Regions from separate parts of the Polymorphospora sp. A560 genome, predicted to be linked through region 2. Evidence: predicted binding sites of a transcription regulator. Region 2 holds the regulator's gene; each other region holds the start of a gene.
The links. Region 2 encodes HrcA, which represses chaperone genes, less so after heat shock. Its sites were predicted from a motif close to GGTTNGCACNCTCNNNNNGAGNGTGCNAACC; they were not measured.

Region 1 (6,800 bases), 2.5 Mb from region 2:
GGGTCACGTCGTATCCGCCCCCAGGAGGCGTCCGTGTTCGATGAGTTCATGGGCCTGCCGGCCCACCCGTTGCTCGTGCACGCGGCCGTGGTCTTCGTGCCGCTGCTGGCCGTCGTCGGGATCGTCTACGGGTTCGTGCCGAGGGCACGCACCCGCATCGGTTGGGCGGCCGTGCTGCTGGCCGTGGCCGCACCGGTGTCGGCGCTGTTCTCGAAGATCTCCGGCGAGGCGCTGGAGGAACGCCTGATCACGGCGGGCTACGGCCAGGAGATTCTCGACAAGGTCAACGAGCACCAGGCGTACGGCGACCTGACCTTCTGGTTCTCGCTGGCGCTGGCGATCGCGACCGGGGCGCTGGTGTTCCTCACCACCCGCGGCGAGCGTGGGCCCCACGTGCCGGCATGGGTGCCCACCGTTCTCGCGGTGCTGGTCACGATCCTCGGTGTGGTGACGATGATCTACGTCTACCTGACCGGGGAGACCGGTGCGCAGGCGGTCTGGAGCGGCGTCGTCTGACGGCTCAGAACAGCACCCGTGAGCAGAGCAGACAGATGACGATGACCAGTACGGCGCCGCCGACCATCGCGATGCCGTAGGTGAGCGTGCGGGCGCCGCGCTCGTCGGCGTCGATCGAATCCTGGTCCTGCGACGGGAGCTGGCGTGGTGCCATCGGGTTGACGACGGTGGGTGGCCGCCAGCCGGTCGTGGCCGGGGTGGTCGGCGGCGGCCCCTGGTAGCCGGGCGTCTCGGGGGCGGCCGGCGCGGCGGGCCGTGGGGCCGGCTGGCCCGGTTCGAGGTCGGCGGGGCGGCGCCAGTACTCGTGGTCGGTCGGGTCACCGCTGGGCGTCGTCACGCCGACTGACGCTACCAACCGGTCGCCGTCGGGACCCGCTGACGTTCGGTGTGCCGGCCCGTGGCTGGGTACGCTTTCTGCCGTGGACAGATCGGCACGTATGGCGGACGGGGCGGCGGCGACCGAGCCGGCGCGGGTACGGATCGACGCCGACGACCGGACGGTCGAGTTCGGCGAGGACGAGCTGGTGGTGTTGCCGGAGCAGACCGCGGACGACACCGACCGGGGCTGGGGCGAGCGGCCCGGATCGAACGACGACCGGCTGCTGGCCGAGCGCCCGCCGCACTACTGGGACTGAGCCGGCCAGGGGCCGGTCGATATTGGGACTGAGTCGGCCAGGGGCCGGTCGATATCGGGACTGAGCCGGGCCGGATCCGGTCGATCAGGGTGGCACGACGACCCCGAAGCGGGTCGTCTCGGGCATACCGAGCGTGCGGTTCGCCTGGTCCGGAGTGAGCGCCAGGTAGAGGGCGGTAGCGCCGTCGACCGCCACGACGTCGAGCACGAGCGCCCCGGTGGCCAGCCGGAGCGGTTCCGGCGCCGGCTGTGCCCCGGCGCCGGCCGGTAGCGCCAGCAGGTCGATCCGGCTGCCGGGGCGTACGACGGCGAGAGCGGCGGGTTCGGCGGGCCGTACCGGTACCCCGACCGATCCGGCGGGCACCGCGAGCCGGCCCGGTGGGGCGTCCGGGGCGGGGAAAGACCCGCCGGATGGTGGTCCGGTCGGGTCTGCGGCGATCGGGGGGCCGCAGGCGGCCGTGCGGTCGGGGTCGGCCCGCGCGGTCAACACCGCGGCGGCCAGCGCCAGCAGGACGGCGACCAGGGCGGCCCGCAGCACGGTGGCCGGACGGGGCCGGCCTGGCCAGCGGACCGGTGTGAGCGCGCCGTCGGCGTCGCCGGACCGGGTGCGACGGAACATCGGGGTGCCTCCCTCCGACCGGCTTCGGACGGCTGGCGGTGGGGGACCGTGGGCCGCCGGTCGGCAGGGACGCTAGACGCCGACGGCCCGGTCCCGTTGGACCGAGCCGTCCGCCTGTGGACGACGGGGCTTCCTGTGGACAACCCCCGTCGGCCGGGTCGATCTGTTATGCCCGAGCCGGCGGGTGCCGCTTCGGCCGAGCCGCTACGTGGCGGCCTTGCCGGCCGACGACGAGCCGCCGGAAGAGGAGCTGGAGCCGCTGGAGGCGGTGCCGCTCGACGCCGGCTTCTCCTTCGACCCGGAGCCGGCCGAGTCCTTGCCGCCGGAGCCGTTCGACCCGGAGCCCGAGGAACCGGACGACTCCGCCTTGGCCGGCTTGCCGCTGGTGGCCGACTCCGACGAGCCGGACCGGGAGTCGGTGCGGTAGAACCCGGAACCCTTGAAGACGATGCCCACCGAGTTGAAGAGCTTGCGCAGCCGCCCCTCACAGGCCGGGCACTCGGTCAGCGGCTCGTCGGCGAACGACTGCACCGCCTCGAGCTGGTGGCCGCACGCGGTGCAGGCGTACTGGTACGTGGGCACTGTCTCCTCCGGATCATGATCATCGGTTGGCACTCGACGCGTTCGAGTGCCAATGGTGCGCTATCCGCACCGGATTCGTCCAGCGGGAGTGTGGGGCGCGACACTCAGCCGGCCGGGAGCCGCCGTACGCCGCTGGGAGTGATCACCGCGTGGACCGGACGGTCGTGCTCCTCGGCCGGTACGGCGTCCAGCAGTTCGCCGTCGTGCAGCAGCGCCACGGTCAGGGTCGCCGGGGCGACGCGGGCGAGCGCGCGGTCGTACGAGCCGCCGCCGCGGCCCAGCCGGAGCCCCCGCCGGTCCACCGCCACCGCCGGCACCACCACCAGGTCCGCGGCGCCGACGGCGGCCGGCCCGAGGCGCGGCCCGGCCGGCTCGCGCAATCCGCGCCCGGCGGCCACCAGCGGCTCCGAACCGGCGTACTCCGCCCAGTCGAGGTCGAGATCCGGGCACAGCACCGGCAGCAGCAGCCTCGACCCCGGCGCGCCACCGGCGGCGAGCATCGCCAGCAGGGCTTCCGGCAGGTCGGGTCCGCCGGGCTCGGAACCGACTGGCACGTAGGCGGTCACCGTCCGTGGCCGATGCCGCCGTACCAGGTCGGCCAGGCCAGCCTGCACGCGGCCGGCGGCGGCCGATCGGAGCGCCGCCGGCAGTGACCGACGGCGGGCCAGGACGTTGATACGGATGTCCGTCTTGTGGCGGCGCGCCGCGTTCGCTCCATTCGACAAATCCGACATCGACCGCTCCTGCAACAGGCCGTAACTGAAAGGTCCGTCTGTGTCAGCATCGCACCAACGGGTGCGGAACCTCCGGGGGGAAGAGTGACGCTGCGTGGACGGTTGACGACCGCCTTCCTCGCGGTCGTCCTCGGTCCCGTGCTGCTCGGCGCCGTCTTCGTCGGTACGACCGTCGCCGCGGTGAGCTACGAACGTACCGTCGACCGGCTGGACACCGCCGCCGCCACCGTACGCACCTCGGTCAGCGCCCTCTGCCAGCAGATGCACGCCGCGGCCGACGCGGTGGCCGTACCCGCCGACCCGGCCCGCCGGGCCGGGACCGCGAGCCAACTGGTCGCCCGCGGGCTGGTTTCGGCGGTCCTGATCAGCGACGCCGACGGCCGCGCCGCCTTCGCCACCGCCGGCAACCCACCCCAGCCGTGGGCCGACTGCGCCGCGCAGACCGCCCCGGACGCCGACTACGAGGCGATCGCCGTACGCGTCGAGATGCGCGCCGAGAGCGGCGCCCTGATCGGCGAGGTGGTCGTCACCCAGGTCCTCGACCACGCCTTCCTCTCCCGGCTGGCCGCCGCGACCGGCACCGGCGTCACCCTCCTGCCGGGCGTCGCGGCCCCGACCGTACGGCACACCACCGAGCCGGCGACCGGCGTCGACGCGGTCCTCGACGCGGCGGCACGCGCCGAGGGCGACGCCATCGCCGAGACCGGCACCGGCCGGTACGTCCGCCGGATCAACCCGTCACCGGGCCAGCCGCTACCGCTGGCGCTCTCCGTGCCCCGGGGACAGCCGCAGGGCCTCTACGTGGTGCTGATCGGCGCGGTCCTGGCCGCCGGGTTCGCCGCCGTCGTCGCCGCCTGGTGGCTGGCCCGCTCGACCACCCGGCCGCTCGCCGAACTGGCCCGCGCCGCCGACCGGGTCGCCGACGGCGACCTCGCCGCCCGGGTGCCGGTGCACGGGCACGACGAGGTGGGCCGGCTGGCCACCACGTTCAACCGGATGACCCGCGAGACGCAGTCGTACGTCCAGGCCCTGACCGCCAGCCGCGACCAGCTCCGGGGACACCTGGCGGTGCTCGGCGACACCCTGTCCAGCACCCACGACCTGCAACGGATCCTCCAGGTGATCCTCCAGACCGCGCTCGCCGCGACCGGCGCCCGGGCCGGCGTGGTGCTCCTGCTCGACCCGGCCAGCGGACTCCTGGTCGGCCAGTGCGCCGAGGGACTCGACGAACGCTGGCCGGTCGGCCTCACCGCCCGGCCCGGCGCCGCGAAGGCCGGCGCCGGCAAGGCCGGCGTCCGCACCAACGGGGCCGTCGTCGGTGTCGCCGTCGCGCTCCAGGACCGGCCCGGCCGGCCCGACCACGACCCGGCGGCCCTGCGGGTGTCGCTCGGCAGCGGCCTGCTCGGCGCCGTCGCCGCCACCGGCGAGCCGCGCCGCGGCCGCGTCGACCGCGACGGGCCACACCTGTCGACGCACGAGCCGCGCTGCCGCACCTACGTGGCCGTACCCTTCTCGGCACCCGGGCCGGCCACCGACGCCCCGGCCACCGGGGTTCCCGCCGGGCGACTGCCCGGCGGGCTGTGGCCGCCGACGCTGCCGACCGCGCTCGGCGTCCTCGCCCTCTACGACCGGCTCGGCTCCGACGAGTTCGACGACACCGACCTGGTCACGCTGCGCACGTTCGCCGGCCAGGCGGCCGTCGCCGTCGACAACGTACGGGTGCACGAGGAGGCCCAGCGGCTCTCGCTCACCGACCCGCTGACCGGGCTGTGGAACTACCGCTACCTGAAGGAGTCGATCCGGCGCGAGGTCGAACGAGCCAACCGCTTCGGGCGCATGCTCACCGTCCTCGCCCTCGACCTCGACCGCTTCAAGCACGTCAACGACACTCACGGGCACGCGGCCGGCGACACCGTCCTGGCCGAGTTCGCCCGCCGGCTGCGGGCCGAGATCCGGGAGGTCGACCTAGCCTTCCGGCAGGGCGGCGAGGAGTTCGTCGTGCTGCTGCCGGAGACCGACGCGGCCGGCGGGGCCATCGTCGCCCAGCGGCTGGCGGCCGCCGTACGCGACGTACCGGTCCCGATCGAACCGCACCTGGGCGCCCCGCCGACCAGCATCCCGGTGACCGTCTCCATCGGAATCGCCGTATACCCCGACCACGGCGCGACCGGCGACCAGGTGCTCGACGCCGCCGACGAGGCGCTCTACGCGGCCAAGGCGGCCGGACGCGACACCCACCGGGTCGCGTCGACGGGCCCGCGACCGGAACCGGGGAAAATCGCTGGTTCGGTCGGCCCGCGGCCACCGGACGACGGCGTCCCCCACGCGGGTGGACGGTCCGCCGATGGGCCGGGCGGCGCGTCATCCGGGCCACAACCGCCACGACAGAGCCGCGGCCGATAGTCTCGCGGAATGTCGGAGCGTGCAGCCAACCCAGGAACGACCACCAGTCCAGCGACCGGACGGCGGGCGGTGAAGGCCGTCATCCCGGCTGCCGGACTCGCGACCCGATTCCTGCCGGCGACCAAGGTCGTGCCCAAGGAACTCCTGCCGGTCGTCGACCGGCCGGTCCTGCAGTACATCGTCGAGGAGGCCGCCGCGGCCGGCATCGAGGACGTACTGCTGGTCACCGGTCGGGGCAAGACATCGATGGTGGACCACTTCGACCGCCAGCCCTACCTGGAATCCCGGCTGGCCGAGAAGGGCGACAAGAAGAGGCTGGAGGCCGTACGCCGGCCGAGCGAGCTGGCCGAGATCTTCACCACCCGCCAGCACGAGCCGCTCGGGCTGGGGCACGCGGTCGGCTGCGCCGAGTCGCACGTCGGCGACGAGCCGTTCGCGGTCCTGCTCGGCGACGAGTTCGTCGACCTCGCCGAGCCGCTGCTGCCGGCGATGCTGGAGTTGCAGGCCCGCACCGGCGGCATCGTCCTGGCGTTCATGGAGGTCGACCCGGAGGAGACCAACCGGTACGGCATCGCCTCGGTCGCCCCGGCCGAGGACGGCCTCGACGCGATCGCCGACGTCGTACGGGTCACCGGCCTGGTGGAGAAGCCGGCACCGGCCGAGTCCCCGAGCAACCTCGCCGTCCTCGGCCGCTACGTACTGCCCGGCGTGATCTTCGAGGCGATCCGGCGGACCGGCCCGGGCAGCGGCGGCGAGATCCAGCTCACCGACGCCATGCAGACGCTGCTCGACGAGGGCCTGCCGGTGCACGGCATCGTCTACCGCGGCACCCGCTACGACACCGGCATGCCGCTGGGCTACCTCCAGGCGGTCGTGCAGATCGCCGTCCAGCGCGAGGACATCGGCCCGGCGTTCCGCGAGTGGCTCGGCCAGTTCGCCGGCTCCGAATCGTTCCGGGGGCCCGGCACATGACAGGCCAGCCCGACGGGTCAGGTGCCGGCCACGTGGTCACTGAACGTGACGAGGTGACGATGTGACAGCTACGGCCGATGCCGAGGCGGCCGCCAACGAGTTGACGCCGCTCGCCGACTACCTGGGCAGCGTGCTGCGCAGGCTGCGGGCGCTGCCCCCGCTCGACCTCGACCTCACCCAGGCGTACGGCAACGTCCTCGCCGAGGACGTCGTCGCGCCGCACTCTTTCCCGGCCTTCGCCCAAGCCGCCATCGACGGCTACGCGGCGCGCTGGGAGGACATCACCGGTGCCGGCCGGGGCGGATTCGCCTCGGCCGGTTCCGCGTTGGACGGACGCGGG
Region 2 (6,800 bases):
ATCGCCCGGTACGCGTGGTCGTCGTCCATACCGGTCAGGCCCGGGATGACCGTGTCCTGCCCGGCCCACTCGGCGGCCGACAGCTTGCTCATCGGCGCCACAGCTCGGTTGGCGACCAGCGCGAACAGCACCCGTTCCATGTTCGTGGTGAACCTACGCGCGTCCGCAGCCGCCCGCACCGCCGCGCCGACGTCGAGGCGCCGCCACAACCCGTCGAGCAGCCATGTCGACCCGATCGACCGTGCGTCGACGACGTCGAGAGGTCCCGCTCCGGCCGCCAGGCCCGCTTCCGCACCCGCGCCGTCTTCGCCGAAGTGCTTGTCGATCGACGCGGCGAGCCGGCGCAGCCCTTCGACGTCGACCCGGTCGACGCGGCCCAGATTCATAAGCACATCAGGCTTGATCTTGCCGTCCACGCGCCGGTTGTGTGCCAACGCGACGTAGCGCACCACGCTGCCGTCGGCGTTGGTCCGCGAGGTGAACCGCAGATACATGACTACGAAGAAACCACATCACCACTGGCAGAACAAGATGTGAATCTCAGGTCGTGTTACTACACTTTCGGATCCGCCGGCCCAGTCCGAGGCATCTGCGAGCCCGTGACCAGCATCGACCCCGACCCGATCATGCTTGTGTTCCTACGAACTGCGGAACTCGGGCGACGCGGTCGGCACCCCCGACCCCCTGATCGTCGGCCCGGCCGGGCTCGACCTACGCCCCGACGACCAGCCGGTGCACGTGTTTCCCCGGCTCTGACCCCGGCATCTTTCCCCGGCTCTGATCCCGGCACCGCCGGCCACGGGAGCGCCGGGCGCCGCGGCCGTCACCACCGCGCGAAAGGCCGGCGTCACCAGCGGCCGAGGCGGGTGGCCAGGACCGCGAGGGCGGCGACACCGGCCGTCGACGTACGCAGCACCGCCTCGCCGAGGCGTACCGGCACCGCCCCGGCGGCGGTGAACGTGTCGACCTCGGCCCGGTCGATACCCCCTTCGGGGCCGACCACCAGCGTGATCTCCCCCGTCGCCGGCAGGTCGACGGTCGACAGGCGCTCGGTGGCCTCCTCGTGCAGCACATACGCCGCCGCGCCGGCCGCGAGCCGCCGGGCCACCACCGCGGTGGACTCGTCGGGATCGCCGGCGACCGCCGGCAACCACGGGCGGCGGGCCTGCTTGGCCGCCTCGCGGGCGGTCACGGCCCAGCGGTCCCGGGCCCGGGCGCCACGCCCGTCGCGCCACCGGACCACCGAGCGGGCCGCCGCCCAGGGCACGATCGTGTCGACGCCGACCTCGGTCATCGCCTGTACGGCGAGTTCGCCCCGGTCGCCCTTCGCGATGCCCTGCACGACGGTGAGCCGGGGGTCGGGACGGTCGACGTGGCGCCGGTCGGTGACCCGCACGTCCAGGGTGCCCCGGCCGACGGCGACGACCTCGGCGGACGCGGTGCCGCCCCGGCCGTCGGCGAGCAGCAGCGGCTCGCCGACCCGCAGGCGCTGGACGGTCGCCGCGTGATGCCCCTCGGGGCCGCCGAGGGTGTGCCGGTCGGTGGTGGGCAGGGCCTCGACGAGGAACAGCGGCGCGGACACGGGGACAGGCTAGCCGGACCGGGCCGGCCGGCGACCGTCAGCCGTGCCCGTTGAAGGCGTCGCGCATCCGGGAGAAGAAGCCGCCCTGCTTGCTGAGTTCGGCCACCTCCTCGCCCCGGGTCTTGGCGAAGTCGCGCAGCATCCGCTCCTGCTCGGCGTCGAGCTTGGTCGGGGTCCGTACGTCGAGATGCACGTAGAGATCGCCACGGCCGGTGCCCCGCAGGTGCGGTACGCCCCGCGCCCGCAGCCGCATCGTCGAACCGGGCTGGGTGCCGGCCTTGACGTCGACCGGCTCCTCGCTGTCCAGCGTCTTGATGGTCAGCCGGGTGCCCAGCGCCGCCGCCGTCATCGGGACGGTGACCCGGCAGTGCAGGTCGTCGCCCTTGCGGGAGTAGACGTCGTGGACCCGCTCGTGGATCTCGACGTAGAGGTCGCCGGGCGTGCCGCCACCGGGGCCGACCTCGCCCTGCTGGGCCAGCCGGATCCGCATGCCGTCCTCGACCCCCGCCGGGATCTTGACGGTGAGCGACCGGCGGGTGCGGACCCGGCCCTCGCCGGCACACGTGCCGCACGGGTGCGGGATGACGGTGCCGTAGCCCTGGCAGGCCGTGCAGGGCCGGGCCGAGACGACCTGGCCGAGGAAGGTCCGCTGCACCGACTGCACCTCGCCCCGGCCGCCGCACGCCTCGCAGGTGGCGAGGTGGGTGCCGGCGGCCGTGCCGGCGCCGCTGCACGTGGTGCAGAGCACGGCGGTGTCGACGGTGATCGGCGCCTCGACGCCGAAGGCGGTCTCCACCAGGTCGAGTTCGAGCCGCAGGATGGCGTCGGCACCCGGCCGGGTGCGCGGCCGCGGGCCGCGGGTGCCGCCGGCCGCGCCGAAGAAGGCGTCCATGATGTCCTGGAAGCCCACGAACGGGCCGGCCCCGGCGCCACCGCCGGCCCCGCCTCCGCCCGGGGCGAGCGGGTCGCCACCGAGGTCGACGATCTGCCGCTTCCGGTCGTCGGAGAGGACCTCGTACGCCGCGTTGATGTCCTTGAACTTCTCGTGCGCTTCGGGGTCCGGGTTGACGTCCGGATGGTATTGGCGGGCCAGTTTCCGGTAGGCCCGCTTGATCTCGTCGTCAGAGGCTTCCCGGCTGACGCCGAGAATCCCGTAGTAGTCCTTGGCCACTGCGTCTGGTGTCCTCATATCGGTCTCGCGTTTGCCGGCCTGATCGCTGGTGCTGCCGCGCCGCCCGAGTCTGCGCCGCCGCCGTGCGTCGGTCTCAGTTCTGCGCCAACAGGTCGCCTACGTAGCGTGCCACGGCGCGCACCGTGGCGATGGTGCCGGGGTAGTCCATCCGGGTCGGCCCGAGCACGCCCAGCCCACCGACGATGGTGGCTCCCGGGCCGTAGCCGGTGCTGACCACGGAGGCGGCCCGCAGGTTGTCGATCTCGTTCTCGTCGCCGATCCGGACCCGCAGGGTGCTGGGCTCGACCTCGCCGATGAGCTTGAGAAGGATGACCTCCTCTTCAAGCGCCTCGAGGATCGGCCGCAGCGACCCCTGGAAGTCGAGCAGCCCGCCGCGCGTCAGGTTGGCGGTGCCGGCGAGCGCGATGCGCTCCTCGTGCCGCTCGACGAGGGTCTCCAGCAGCACCGTCGACAGCGTCGTCATCGCCGGACGTACGGTCTGCGGCACCTCTTCGACCAGGGCCTGCACCAGCGGCGGGGTGTCGGCGAGTTTCTCACCGCAGAGCTTCTCGTTGACCCGGCGGCGCAGGTCGGTGACGTCGTCGGCGGCCACCGGACCGGGCAGCTCGACCAGCCGCTGCTCGACCCGGCCGGTGTCGGCGATCATGACCAGCATCAGCCGGGTGGTCGAGATCGGCACCAACTCCAGGTGGCGGACCGACGAACGGGCCAGGCTCGGGTACTGCACGACGGCGACCTGCCGGGTGAGCTGGGCGAGCAGCCGTACGGTCCGGTGCACGACGTCGTCGAGGTCGACCGCGCCGACCAGGAACCGCTCGATGGCCCGCCGCTCGGCCGGGGTCAGCGGCTTCACACGGGAGAGGCGGTCGACGAAGAGCCGGTAGCCCCGGTCGGTCGGCACCCGGCCGGCACTGGTGTGCGGCTGGCGGATGTAGCCCTCTTCCTCCAGCACCGCCATGTCGTTGCGTACGGTCGCCGGCGAGACGCCGAGCTGGTGCCGCTCGACCAGCGCCTTGCTGCCGACCGGCTCCTGCGTGGCGACGTAGTCCTCGACAATCGCCCGCAGGACGTCGAGCTTGCGGTCGTCGAGTCCCATCTCCACCTCCCTGCCCCCGGTCGTGCCGGCCCCGGTGCGTGGCGGGTGACCGCCGGGCCGTGCCGCACGCATGACATCCGCCATGCCGACCCTCGACATGCTGGCACTCGACCGGGATGAGTGCCAGTCTACGACGCCAACCCTGGCCAGGCGATGATCGATATCAGGTACGAAAGCCGTATTCCAGACAGTCGGCCGGAATTCCACCCCGGAACACAGTTCGCCGGCCAGCCTGTCCGCCACCGGGTCACCACGCCGTGACAACAGCTCAACGGCGAGCCGGTCCAGAAGTGGCGCCCGGCCCGCCGGGAGTGGCCAGGGTGTCGTGTGGCGTTGGTTGATGCCGCCCCCTACCGTGGCCTCATGACTGAACCACCTCGCCCTCCGGGAGACGGCAATCCCGGCTCGGTTCCGCCGGACCCCACGGCTCCTCTGACGCCCGGGTCCTACTCAGTGCCGGGCGAGGCGCCCTCCCCCGGCTTCCCGCCGGCCGGCGGCCAGCAGCACGGCGCGCCCGACCTGTCGAAGCAGAACAACCCGCAGTACGACGCTCCCGCCTCCGGCGGCGGCGCCTACCCGCCGCCGGGTTCCGGAGCCGGCGGCTACCCGCCGCCCTCGTCCGGCGCGGGCGGCTACCCGCCGCCCAGTTCCGGCGCGGGCGGCTACCCGCCACCCGGCCAGGGCTACCCGCCGCCCGGTGGCGGATACCCGCCCCAGGGTGGCGGCTACCCCCCGCAGGGTGGTGGCTACCCGCCCCAGGGTGGTGGCTACTACGGCGGCGGCCCGGCCCCGGCCGGCTACGCCAACAGCGACGAGAAGACGTGGGCGCTGATCGCCCACTTCGGCGGCGCGGTCGGCGCGCTGATCAGCTTCGGCCCGCTGGGCTTCGTCGGCCCGTTGATCTCATACCTGGCCAAGGGCCAGCAGTCGCCGGCGGTGCGCGCGCACGCGCTGGCCGCGCTCAACTTCCAGGTGCTCTGGTCGGGGATCGCCTTCCTGCTGCTCTTCGTGAGCTGGTGCCTGTTCTTCATCCCGAGCGTGGTCGTCTTCGCGATCCAGATCATCTTCGGGATCCTGGGCGGTATGAAGGCCAACGAGGGGCAGCTCTACAAGTACCCGATGTCGCCGAACTGGATCAAGTAACCCCGCACTCCCACGACAGGCCCGGCACGCGTGCCGGGCCTGTCGTCGTGCCAGCCCGTCGTCGAGTCGGGTCCGTCGGCCTCCGCGTCCGCTCGGTGCCGGCCTTACCCTCAGGACGAGGCCGGCCGTCCTCAGGGCAGGAGGTCGCGTACGACCGCGTCGGCCAGCAGCCGGCCACGCAGGGTCAGCACCGCCCGACCGGCGTCGTACGCGGCCCCGTCCAGCAGCCCGTCGGCGAGCGCCCGCCGCGCCGCGACCCGTCCGGCGTCGTCGAGCACCGGCAGCGGCAGGCCGGTCGCCAGCCGGAGCCGCAACATCACGTCCTCGGTGTGCCGGTCGGTGCCGGAAAGCACCTCGCGTCCCTGACCGGGCGAGGCACCGCCGGCCAGCCGGGCCGCGTACGCCGACGGGTGCTTGACGTTCCACCAGCGCACCCCGCCGACGTGGCTGTGCGCCCCCGGTCCGAGCCCCCACCAGTCGCCGCCGGTCCAGTAGAGCAGGTTGTGCCGGCAGCGGGCGTCCGGCGACGTCGCCCAGTTCGACACCTCGTACCAGGAGAACCCGGCCGCGCCGAGGGCGGCCTCGGCGGCCAGGTAGCGGTCGGCCGCCACGTCGTCCGACGGGTACGGCAGCTCGCCGCGCCCCATCCGGGCGGCCAGCCGGGTGCCGTCCTCCACGATCAGCGCGTACGCGCTCACGTGGTCGACCCCGGCGGCCACCACGGCCGCCAGCGACGCGGCGAAGTCGTCGGCGCTCTCCCCCGGCGTGCCGTAGATCAGGTCGAGGTTGACGTGGTCGAAGCCGGCGTCGCGGGCCTCGGCGGCGGCGGCGGTGGCCCGGCCGGCGGTGTGCCGGCGGTCGAGCACCGCGAGCACGCCGGGGGCGGCCGACTGCATGCCCAGCGAGATCCGGGTGTAGCCGGCGGCCCGCAGCGTCTTGAGCGACTCCGGGGTCACCGACTCCGGGTTGGCCTCGGTGGTGACCTCGGCGTCCGGCGCGAGGCCCCAGGTGGCGTCGATCCGCTCCAGGATCCGGGCCAGGTCGTCGGCGGGCAGCAGGGTGGGGGTGCCGCCGCCGACGAAGACGGTGTCGACCCGGGGCGGCGGGTTGTCGCCGAGCACCCGGGCGGCGAGGTCCAGCTCGGCCAGCACGCTGTCGGCGTACGTCTCCCGGCGCACCCCGCCGCCCAGTTCCTGCGCCGTGTACGTGTTGAAGTCGCAGTAGCCGCACCGGCTGGCGCAGAAGGGGACGTGCACGTACACGCCGAACCCCTGGCGGCCGACCGCGGCGAGGGCGGCGGGCGGCAGCGACCCGTCGGCGGGCACGGGTTGTCCATCGGGAAGTTCGCCTGGCATGCGACTAGTGTGCCCGCATGCCTACTGCCGACGACGCCCTCGTCCGGGTCACCACCCGGGCCGGGGTGACGATGCTGACGCTGGACAGCCCGCCCAACCGCAACGCGCTGTCCACCCCGCTGATGACCGAACTGCTCCGGGCGCTCGACGCGGCCGTGGCCGACGACACGGTCCGGGTGGTGGTGCTCTCGCACACCGGCCCGGTCTTCTGCTCCGGCGCCGACCTGAAGGAGACCGCCGCCGCGTACGCCAGCGGCACGGTCCCGGCCGGAATGCTGGGTGACGTGCTGGCGGCGTTGTGGGAGTGCCCGAAGCCGGTGGTGGCCCGGGTCGGTGGCGCGGCACGGGCGGGCGGCCTGGGGCTGGTGGCGGCGGCCGACATCGCGGTCTGCGCGGACACGGCGACGTTCGCGTTCACCGAGGTGCGGATCG
Region 3 (6,800 bases), 2.3 Mb from region 2:
CGTACCCCGCGGGGTGGCGCTGGTCATCGGCTGCAACACCTTCCCGACCTGGAACTCGTACCCCGGGCTCTTCGCCTCGCTGGCCACCGGTAACCCGGTGGTCGTCAAGCCGCACCCGGGCGCGGTGCTGCCGCTGGCCATCACCGTCCGGATCGCCCGCGAGGTGCTCGCCGAGGCCGGCTTCGACCCCAACCTGGTGCTGCTCGCCGTCGAGGCCCCCGGCGAGAGGATCGCGTCCACGCTGGCGCTGCGCCCGGAGGTCCGGATCGTCGACTTCACCGGCTCCACCGAGTACGGCGACTGGCTGGAGGCCAACGCCCGGCAGGCGACCGTCTACACCGAGAAGGCCGGCGTCAACACCGTCGTGGTCGACTCGACCGACGACTTCGCCGGGCTGTGCCGCAACCTCGGGTTCTCGCTGACCCTCTACAGCGGACAGATGTGCACCACCCCGCAGAACATCCTGGTGCCGGCCGGCGGCATCAGCACCGACCAGGGCCACAAGACCTTCGACGAGGTCGCCGCCGGGATCGCCGGAGCGGTCGGCAAGCTCACCGCCGACCCGGCCCGGGCCGTCGAGTTCACCGGCGCCATCGTCAACGCCGGGGTGCTGGCCCGGCTCGCCGAGGTCAGCGGTGACGTCGTGCTGGAGTCGCGGGCGGTCGACCACCCGGCGCACCCCGACGCGGTGGTCCGTACGCCGACGATCGTGAAGCTGCCGGCCGACGCCGTCGACACGTACGGCCGGGAGTGGTTCGGGCCGATCTCGTTCGTCATCGCCACCGACTCGACCGCGCAGAGCCTCGACATCTTCCGCGAGACGGTCGGCCGCAACGGCGCGCTGACGGCGGCGGTCTACTCGTCCGACGAGAAGGTGCTCGACGCGGCCGAGGAGGCGGCGGTGGAGGCCGGCGTGCACCTGTCGTGCAACCTGACCGGTCAGGTCTTCGTCAACCAGTCCGCGGCGTTCTCCGACTTCCACGCCAGTGGGGCCAACCCGGCGGCGAACGCGGCCCTCACCGACGGGGCGTACGTCGCCGGCCGGTTCCGCATCGTCCAGTCGCGCCGCCACCTCTGATCCGCCTGACCCTCATGATCCCCGTGATCAGGGACCAGGACGCGCGTGTCGTCGGCGTGCCGAGGCGCGTACTCCCTGATCACGGGGATCATGGGCGGGACGCCTAGGCGGCGGGACGTCTAGGCGGAGCGGCGCATCTGCAGTTCGGTGAGCACCGGGATGGTCGGGTGCGGCACCCGAACCCCGGTGTCGACGAAGCCCAGCCGCTCGTACGCGCGTACCGCCCGGTCGTTGCCGACCACGACCTCGAGCATCAACTCGGGCCGGCCGGCCATCCGCGACCACCGCGCGACGCTGTCCAGCAGCGCCCCCAGCACCCCGCTGCCCCGGTGTTCGGGTGTGACGTAGACCGCGTAGACGACGGTGAGGGTCGGCTCGTGCGGCGAGACGACGCCGCCGGCGTGCGCCACGAAACGCCCGTCCACCTCGGCGACGAACTGGGCGACGTCGTCGCCGGCCGAGACCCGGGCGACCCGGGCGGCGAACTCGGCGTGCGGCCGCGCCGCCGCCTCGGCCAGCGTCTCCAGGAAGGCCAGCGGCGTGTCGGCCAGCATCTCGAGCCGCATCGCCCGCATCCGTGCCGTGTCGGACGGGCGGAGCCGGCGTACGGCGGTCGGTGGGGCGGTCACGTCGGTCATCGTGGCATGGTCGGCGCCGGTACGGCCCGGCGGCAACCCGATTCGCCGCCGGTCAGGGCGCGTTGGGGGGAGGGGCCGCCCGGACCCGCCCGACCAGCAGTTGGCCGCCGACGTCGCGGCACAGTCCGGTGCCGTACTCGAAACCCAGCCGGCCGGGATAGCGGGCGAGGGCGGCCACGACCCAGTCCGGGCCGATCGCGAGGCAGGCGATGTGCCACAGGCCGTCCTCGTCGCGCAGCAGCCAGCCGTTCTTGATCGCGACCTGCGGGGCGAGGTCGGCGGGCAACGCGGCCCGGATCCCGAAGTCACCCACCCCGCGCACCCGCCGCATCTCGTCGAGCAGCCACGGCGTCCACCGGTCGCCGGCCGCGCGGCCGTCGGCGAGGCAGAGCCCGATCCGTACGGTGTCCCGCGCCGAGACGACCGTGTTGCTCCAGGCGTCGTGGTAGGGCGCCGAGTCGGTCAGCCCACAGGTCTCCACCAGCCGCTCGATCGACCGGCGGCGCCCGAGGACCGCGAAGAGGTCCTGTGCCGCCGCGTTGTCGCTGTCGCGGATCATCCGGGTCAGCGCGTCCAGCCGGGCCTCCGTCGGGGTCTCGCCGGGCGGTAGCCGCCGCAGGTAGTCGGCGGCGAGCCAGGCTTTCACCATCGACATCGTGTCGCTTGGCGCGGTGTGGTTGGCGGACCCGGTGATCCGGCCGGAGCGGCGGTCGAGGAAGGCCCAGGACAGGAACCCTTCGACGGGCACCCGCACCGCGTCCGGGGACGGCGGGCCGGGGTCGGGGGCGGCGGTCGCGCCGGCCGCGGGTTCGGTGCCCGCGGCGGGGTCCGGGCCGCGTACGAGGGCGGCCGGGGCGGGGTCGGCCGCACCGTGCCGGATCACCTCGTGGACGACCTCCGCCCCGATGAGCCCGGCGGCGAGCAGGAGTACGACGAACAGGTGGTGCCGCCGGCGCCGCCGGTGCCGACGTAGCCGGTGACGTGCCATCGGTTGGCTGGTTTCGGGGTGACCCACGTTGGTTAAACGAGCAACCCATTCCGGCGACGCCGTCGTGCATAAGATCGCATTCACCGTGTCCTTTTTGGGGTAGTGCACGGCAGAGATACCTCGTGTAGCGTGCGATTTCGGCCGCCATGTTCGACGGGACCGACATGGATCACGATTCCAGGTCCTCTCCGGGCGTACGTCCCGGGCCGGGAGGAGTGAAAGGCCAGGCAGCATCGAAGTGAGGAAGTGCACCGTGGCACAGGGCACCGTGAAGTGGTTCAACAGCGAAAAGGGCTACGGCTTCATCGCGGTCGACGGGGGGCAGGACGTGTTCGTCCACTTCTCGGCGATCCAGATGGACGGCTACAAGGCACTTGACGACGGGCAGCGGGTGGAGTTCGAGATCGCCCAGGGTCAAAAGGGGCCGCAGGCCGAAAAAGTGCACCTCATCGCCTGACGGCAGAGATCGACCAAGGCGACCGAGAGGGGCCTCGGAAGAAACGTTCGGCGCCGGTTCTCCATAGCAGAGGGCCGGCGTCTTCGTTGTCCCCGAGGACGTCCTTTTCCTAACCGCTTCCCGGTGAGCAGGCACATGACGTGCCTCAATCGGTGTACGGCTCTCCGGCAGCTCCGGCCCGCCGGTTCGTTCTCGGCTTCCGTGCCGGTCCCTCGAATGAGGGAGCCCCGGCCCCTTGAATGGGGGAACGTCTCCGATGTTCGCCGGCCGGGTCGGGTTTCCGGGCCCTGATCGGCGTGATCCGGGACGGGCTGTCGTCGCGCCGGGGTGTCGCGACGCCCGCTCCCGAGAGTGATCGTTGCGCGTCTATCTGTCGCGGGCTGCCTGGTCGGCCTCGCGCGACGTGTGGCGGGGCCGTCGCGGGCGATCCCGGAAAAGCTCAACGAGCTTGCACTCGGCAGGGGGGAGTGCTAAACAGGTCATTGGCACTCGCGGACCGTGAGTGCCAATGGTCGGGGCGGTGGGGCCACCGGTGCGGACCCGGGAGACGGGGCTGTGGCGATGGCCGGTCGTCGCGGGCTATCCGGCCCGGCCAACGGACGTCACTGTCGCCAGGTAGTGACGTCCGAGGCTGCGTAGTCAGGCGGCACACCCGGGCCAACCGGCCCAGGTGGCCGTGAGTGTCCAGGAGGACAACGCCGTATGGCCAAGATCATTGCGTTCGACGAGGAGGCGCGCCGCGGCCTCGAGCGGGGCATGAACACCCTCGCCGACGCCGTAAAGGTGACGCTCGGCCCCAAGGGCCGCAACGTCGTGCTCGAGAAGAAGTGGGGCGCCCCCACCATCACCAACGATGGTGTGAGCATCGCCAAGGAGATCGAGCTCGAGGACCCGTACGAGAAGATCGGCGCCGAGCTGGTCAAGGAGGTCGCGAAGAAGACCGACGACGTGGCCGGCGACGGCACGACGACGGCGACCGTCCTGGCCCAGGCGCTGGTCCGCGAGGGCCTGCGCAACGTCGCGGCCGGCGCGAACCCGATCGCCCTCAAGCGGGGCATCGAGTCCGCGGTCGCCGCCGTGGCGGAGGAGCTGGCCAAGCTCGCCAAGGACGTCGAGACCAAGGAGCAGATCGCCTCCACCGCGTCGATCTCCGCCGGTGACAACACCGTCGGCGAGATCATCGCCGAGGCGATGGACAAGGTCGGCAAGGAAGGCGTCATCACCGTCGAGGAGAGCAACACCTTCGGGCTCGAGCTCGAGCTCACCGAGGGTATGCGCTTCGACAAGGGCTACATCTCGCCCTACTTCTGGACCGACCCGGAGCGTATGGAGGCCGTCCTCGACGACCCGTACATCCTGATCGTCGACGGCAAGATCTCGGCGGTTAAGGACCTGCTCCCGATCCTCGAGAAGATCATGCAGTCGGGCAAGCCGCTGCTGATCATCGCCGAGGACATCGAGGGCGAGGCCCTGGCCACCCTGATCGTCAACAAGGTGCGTGGCACCTTCAAGTCCGTCGCCGTCAAGGCCCCGGGCTTCGGCGACCGCCGCAAGGCGATGCTGAACGACATCGCGATCCTGACCGGTGGTCGGGTCATCAGCGAAGAGGTCGGCCTCAAGCTCGACGCCGTCACCATCGACCTGCTGGGCCACGCCCGCAAGGTGCAGGTGACCAAGGACGAGACCACCATCGTCGACGGTGCCGGTGACGCCGACCAGATCCAGGGCCGGGTCAACCAGATCCGCGCCGAGATCGAGAAGAGCGACTCCGACTACGACCGCGAGAAGCTGCAGGAGCGGCTGGCCAAGCTGGCCGGTGGCGTTGCGGTGATCAAGGTCGGCGCGGCCACCGAGGTCGAGCTGAAGGAGCGCAAGCACCGCATCGAGGACGCGGTCCGCAACGCGAAGGCCGCCGTCGAAGAGGGCATCGTCCCTGGTGGTGGCGTCGCGCTGGTCCAGGCCGGCAAGACCGCCTTCGACAAGCTGGACCTCGTTGGTGACGAGGCGACCGGTGCGCAGATCGTCAAGGTCGCGCTGGACGCCCCGCTGCGCCAGATCGCGGTCAACGCCGGCCTCGAGGGCGGCGTCGTGGTCGAGCGGGTCCGCAACATCGAGGCCGGCCACGGCCTCAACGCGGCCAGCGGCGAGTACGTCGACCTGCTCAAGGCCGGCATCATCGACCCGGCCAAGGTGACCCGGTCGGCGCTGCAGAACGCCGCCTCGATCGCGGCGCTGTTCCTCACCACGGAGGCCGTGGTGGCGGACAAGCCGGAGAAGACCCCGGCCCCGGCGGGCGCGCCGGGCGGCGGGGAGATGGACTTCTGAGTCCGGACTCCACGTGACGAAGGGCGGGCCGCGCGAGCGGCCCGCCCTTCGGCGTCTGCGGCACCCGGCCGCTGACGGCGCCTAGCGCCGCTGGTTGCGTTGCTTCTGGCGCCGTGACGTGGGTTCCGGCGCCATCTGTCGGGGCGCGTCGACCAGCGCCAGCGGCTCGTCCGCTGGCGGATCGTCGTACTCCGCCAGTTCGGCCAGGTCACCGAAGTCGAGCCGGTCGACGGGCAGGTCCGTGGACCGGTCCGCCATCCGCGCCGAGGCCGGAACGTGGAGATCGTCCGTCGGGTCGTCGTCCTTGGTCATGACCTCCTCCTTCCCCGGTCACCGTAAGGCGCGGCGGCCGGTGGCCGGGGACGAACGGCGCTACACCCGATACCTCCCATTTCGCTGGTCAGGTAGGGAGACGCGCCGGACGGCGACGGTCAGAGCTGCTTAGGGAGACGCGCCGAGGGCGACGGTCAGAGCTGCTTGCGGAAGAGGAAGAAGACCCGTTCGATCCAGGCCCCGGCGCTGCCGGCGTAGAACGGCACCGGGCCGACCCAGCCGATCTGGACCCGATCGTGCCCGGCCGCCCGCTGGTCGCGCAGGCAGCGGCGCAGCAGCACACCGCCGATGCCGAGCCCCTGCGTGTCCGGCGCGGTCCCCATCGGGCCGAACCAGGACGGCCGCGACGACCCGTACGCGGCGAAGCCGAGCAGTTCGCCGCTGTCGCGTACGGCGAGATGGCAGCCGCCGTCCGGGCGGTCGACCGAGTGGGCGAGTTCGCCGCCCCACGACCCGCCGAAGGTGGCCCGGGCGAAGGCGACCAGCGCCGGCACGTCGTCCTCGGTCGCCCGCCGTACCCGGATCCCGCGCTCGGCGAGGCGGGCCTCGGCCGGCCCGGTGTCCCGCAGCGCCGGCGAGCCGTCGTAGGACAGGTCGGCGGTCATGTTCCAGGCCGTCCGGTCCTGCTCGTAGCCGAGCGCCATCGCCGCGCAGATCGCCGGCGTGTACCGAACGTCGATTCCCGGCCAGGCGTAGTACGGCGGGTTGCCGGCCAGCAGGACCTCACCGGCGCCCAGCCCGGCGAGCGCGCCCTCGACCCGTGACAGCAGGGTGCGGCCGATGCCCCGGCGCCGGTCGGCGGGGTGGACCGCGATCAGGTCGACGTGGCCGACGGCGGGGTCGCGGTGGGCGATGGAGCCGAGCACGACGCCGACCGGTTCGCCGCCGGCGACCGCGACGAACCCGACGAGCTGCCGGCGGCCGTCCGTCCAGGTCGCGTCGCCGGGGGCGGTGGTCTCGCGGAGCCGGGTGACGATCTCG

Region 1: a site for HrcA is predicted at 2,376-2,406, ahead of QCD66_RS32790 (FmdB family zinc ribbon protein). Genes of this name have one in related genera too.
Region 3: a site for HrcA is predicted at 3,642-3,672, ahead of groL (chaperonin GroEL). Genes of this name have one in related genera too.

Annotation. Positions count from the first base shown of each region.
Region 1 is NZ_CP122282.1:7,283,968-7,290,767, reverse strand. Features, by position in the region: gene QCD66_RS32810 (DUF2231 domain-containing protein) at 34-516, shown strand; gene QCD66_RS32805 (translation initiation factor 2) at 521-853, opposite strand; gene QCD66_RS32800 (hypothetical protein) at 954-1,151, shown strand; gene QCD66_RS32795 (flagellar biosynthesis protein FlgA) at 1,236-1,769, opposite strand; gene QCD66_RS32790 (FmdB family zinc ribbon protein) at 1,974-2,351, opposite strand; gene QCD66_RS32785 (5-formyltetrahydrofolate cyclo-ligase) at 2,456-3,085, opposite strand; gene QCD66_RS32780 (diguanylate cyclase) at 3,170-5,488, shown strand; gene QCD66_RS32775 (UTP--glucose-1-phosphate uridylyltransferase) at 5,498-6,460, shown strand; gene glp (gephyrin-like molybdotransferase Glp) at 6,522-6,800, shown strand, end outside.
Region 2 is NZ_CP122282.1:1,598,777-1,605,576, reverse strand. Features, by position in the region: gene QCD66_RS07395 (IS1634 family transposase) at 1-494, opposite strand, end outside; gene QCD66_RS07390 (hypothetical protein) at 631-756, shown strand; gene QCD66_RS07385 (16S rRNA (uracil(1498)-N(3))-methyltransferase) at 848-1,582, opposite strand; gene dnaJ (molecular chaperone DnaJ) at 1,620-2,753, opposite strand; gene hrcA (heat-inducible transcriptional repressor HrcA) at 2,848-3,870, opposite strand; gene QCD66_RS07370 (DUF4870 domain-containing protein) at 4,234-5,013, shown strand; gene hemW (radical SAM family heme chaperone HemW) at 5,145-6,368, opposite strand; gene QCD66_RS07360 (enoyl-CoA hydratase-related protein) at 6,386-6,800, shown strand, end outside.
Region 3 is NZ_CP122282.1:7,443,092-7,449,891, reverse strand. Features, by position in the region: gene paaN (phenylacetic acid degradation protein PaaN) at 1-1,078, shown strand, start outside; gene QCD66_RS33590 (GNAT family N-acetyltransferase) at 1,198-1,716, opposite strand; gene QCD66_RS33585 (serine hydrolase) at 1,769-2,704, opposite strand; gene QCD66_RS33580 (cold-shock protein) at 2,958-3,161, shown strand; gene groL (chaperonin GroEL) at 3,864-5,486, shown strand; gene QCD66_RS33570 (hypothetical protein) at 5,568-5,798, opposite strand; gene QCD66_RS33565 (GNAT family N-acetyltransferase) at 5,954-6,800, opposite strand, start outside.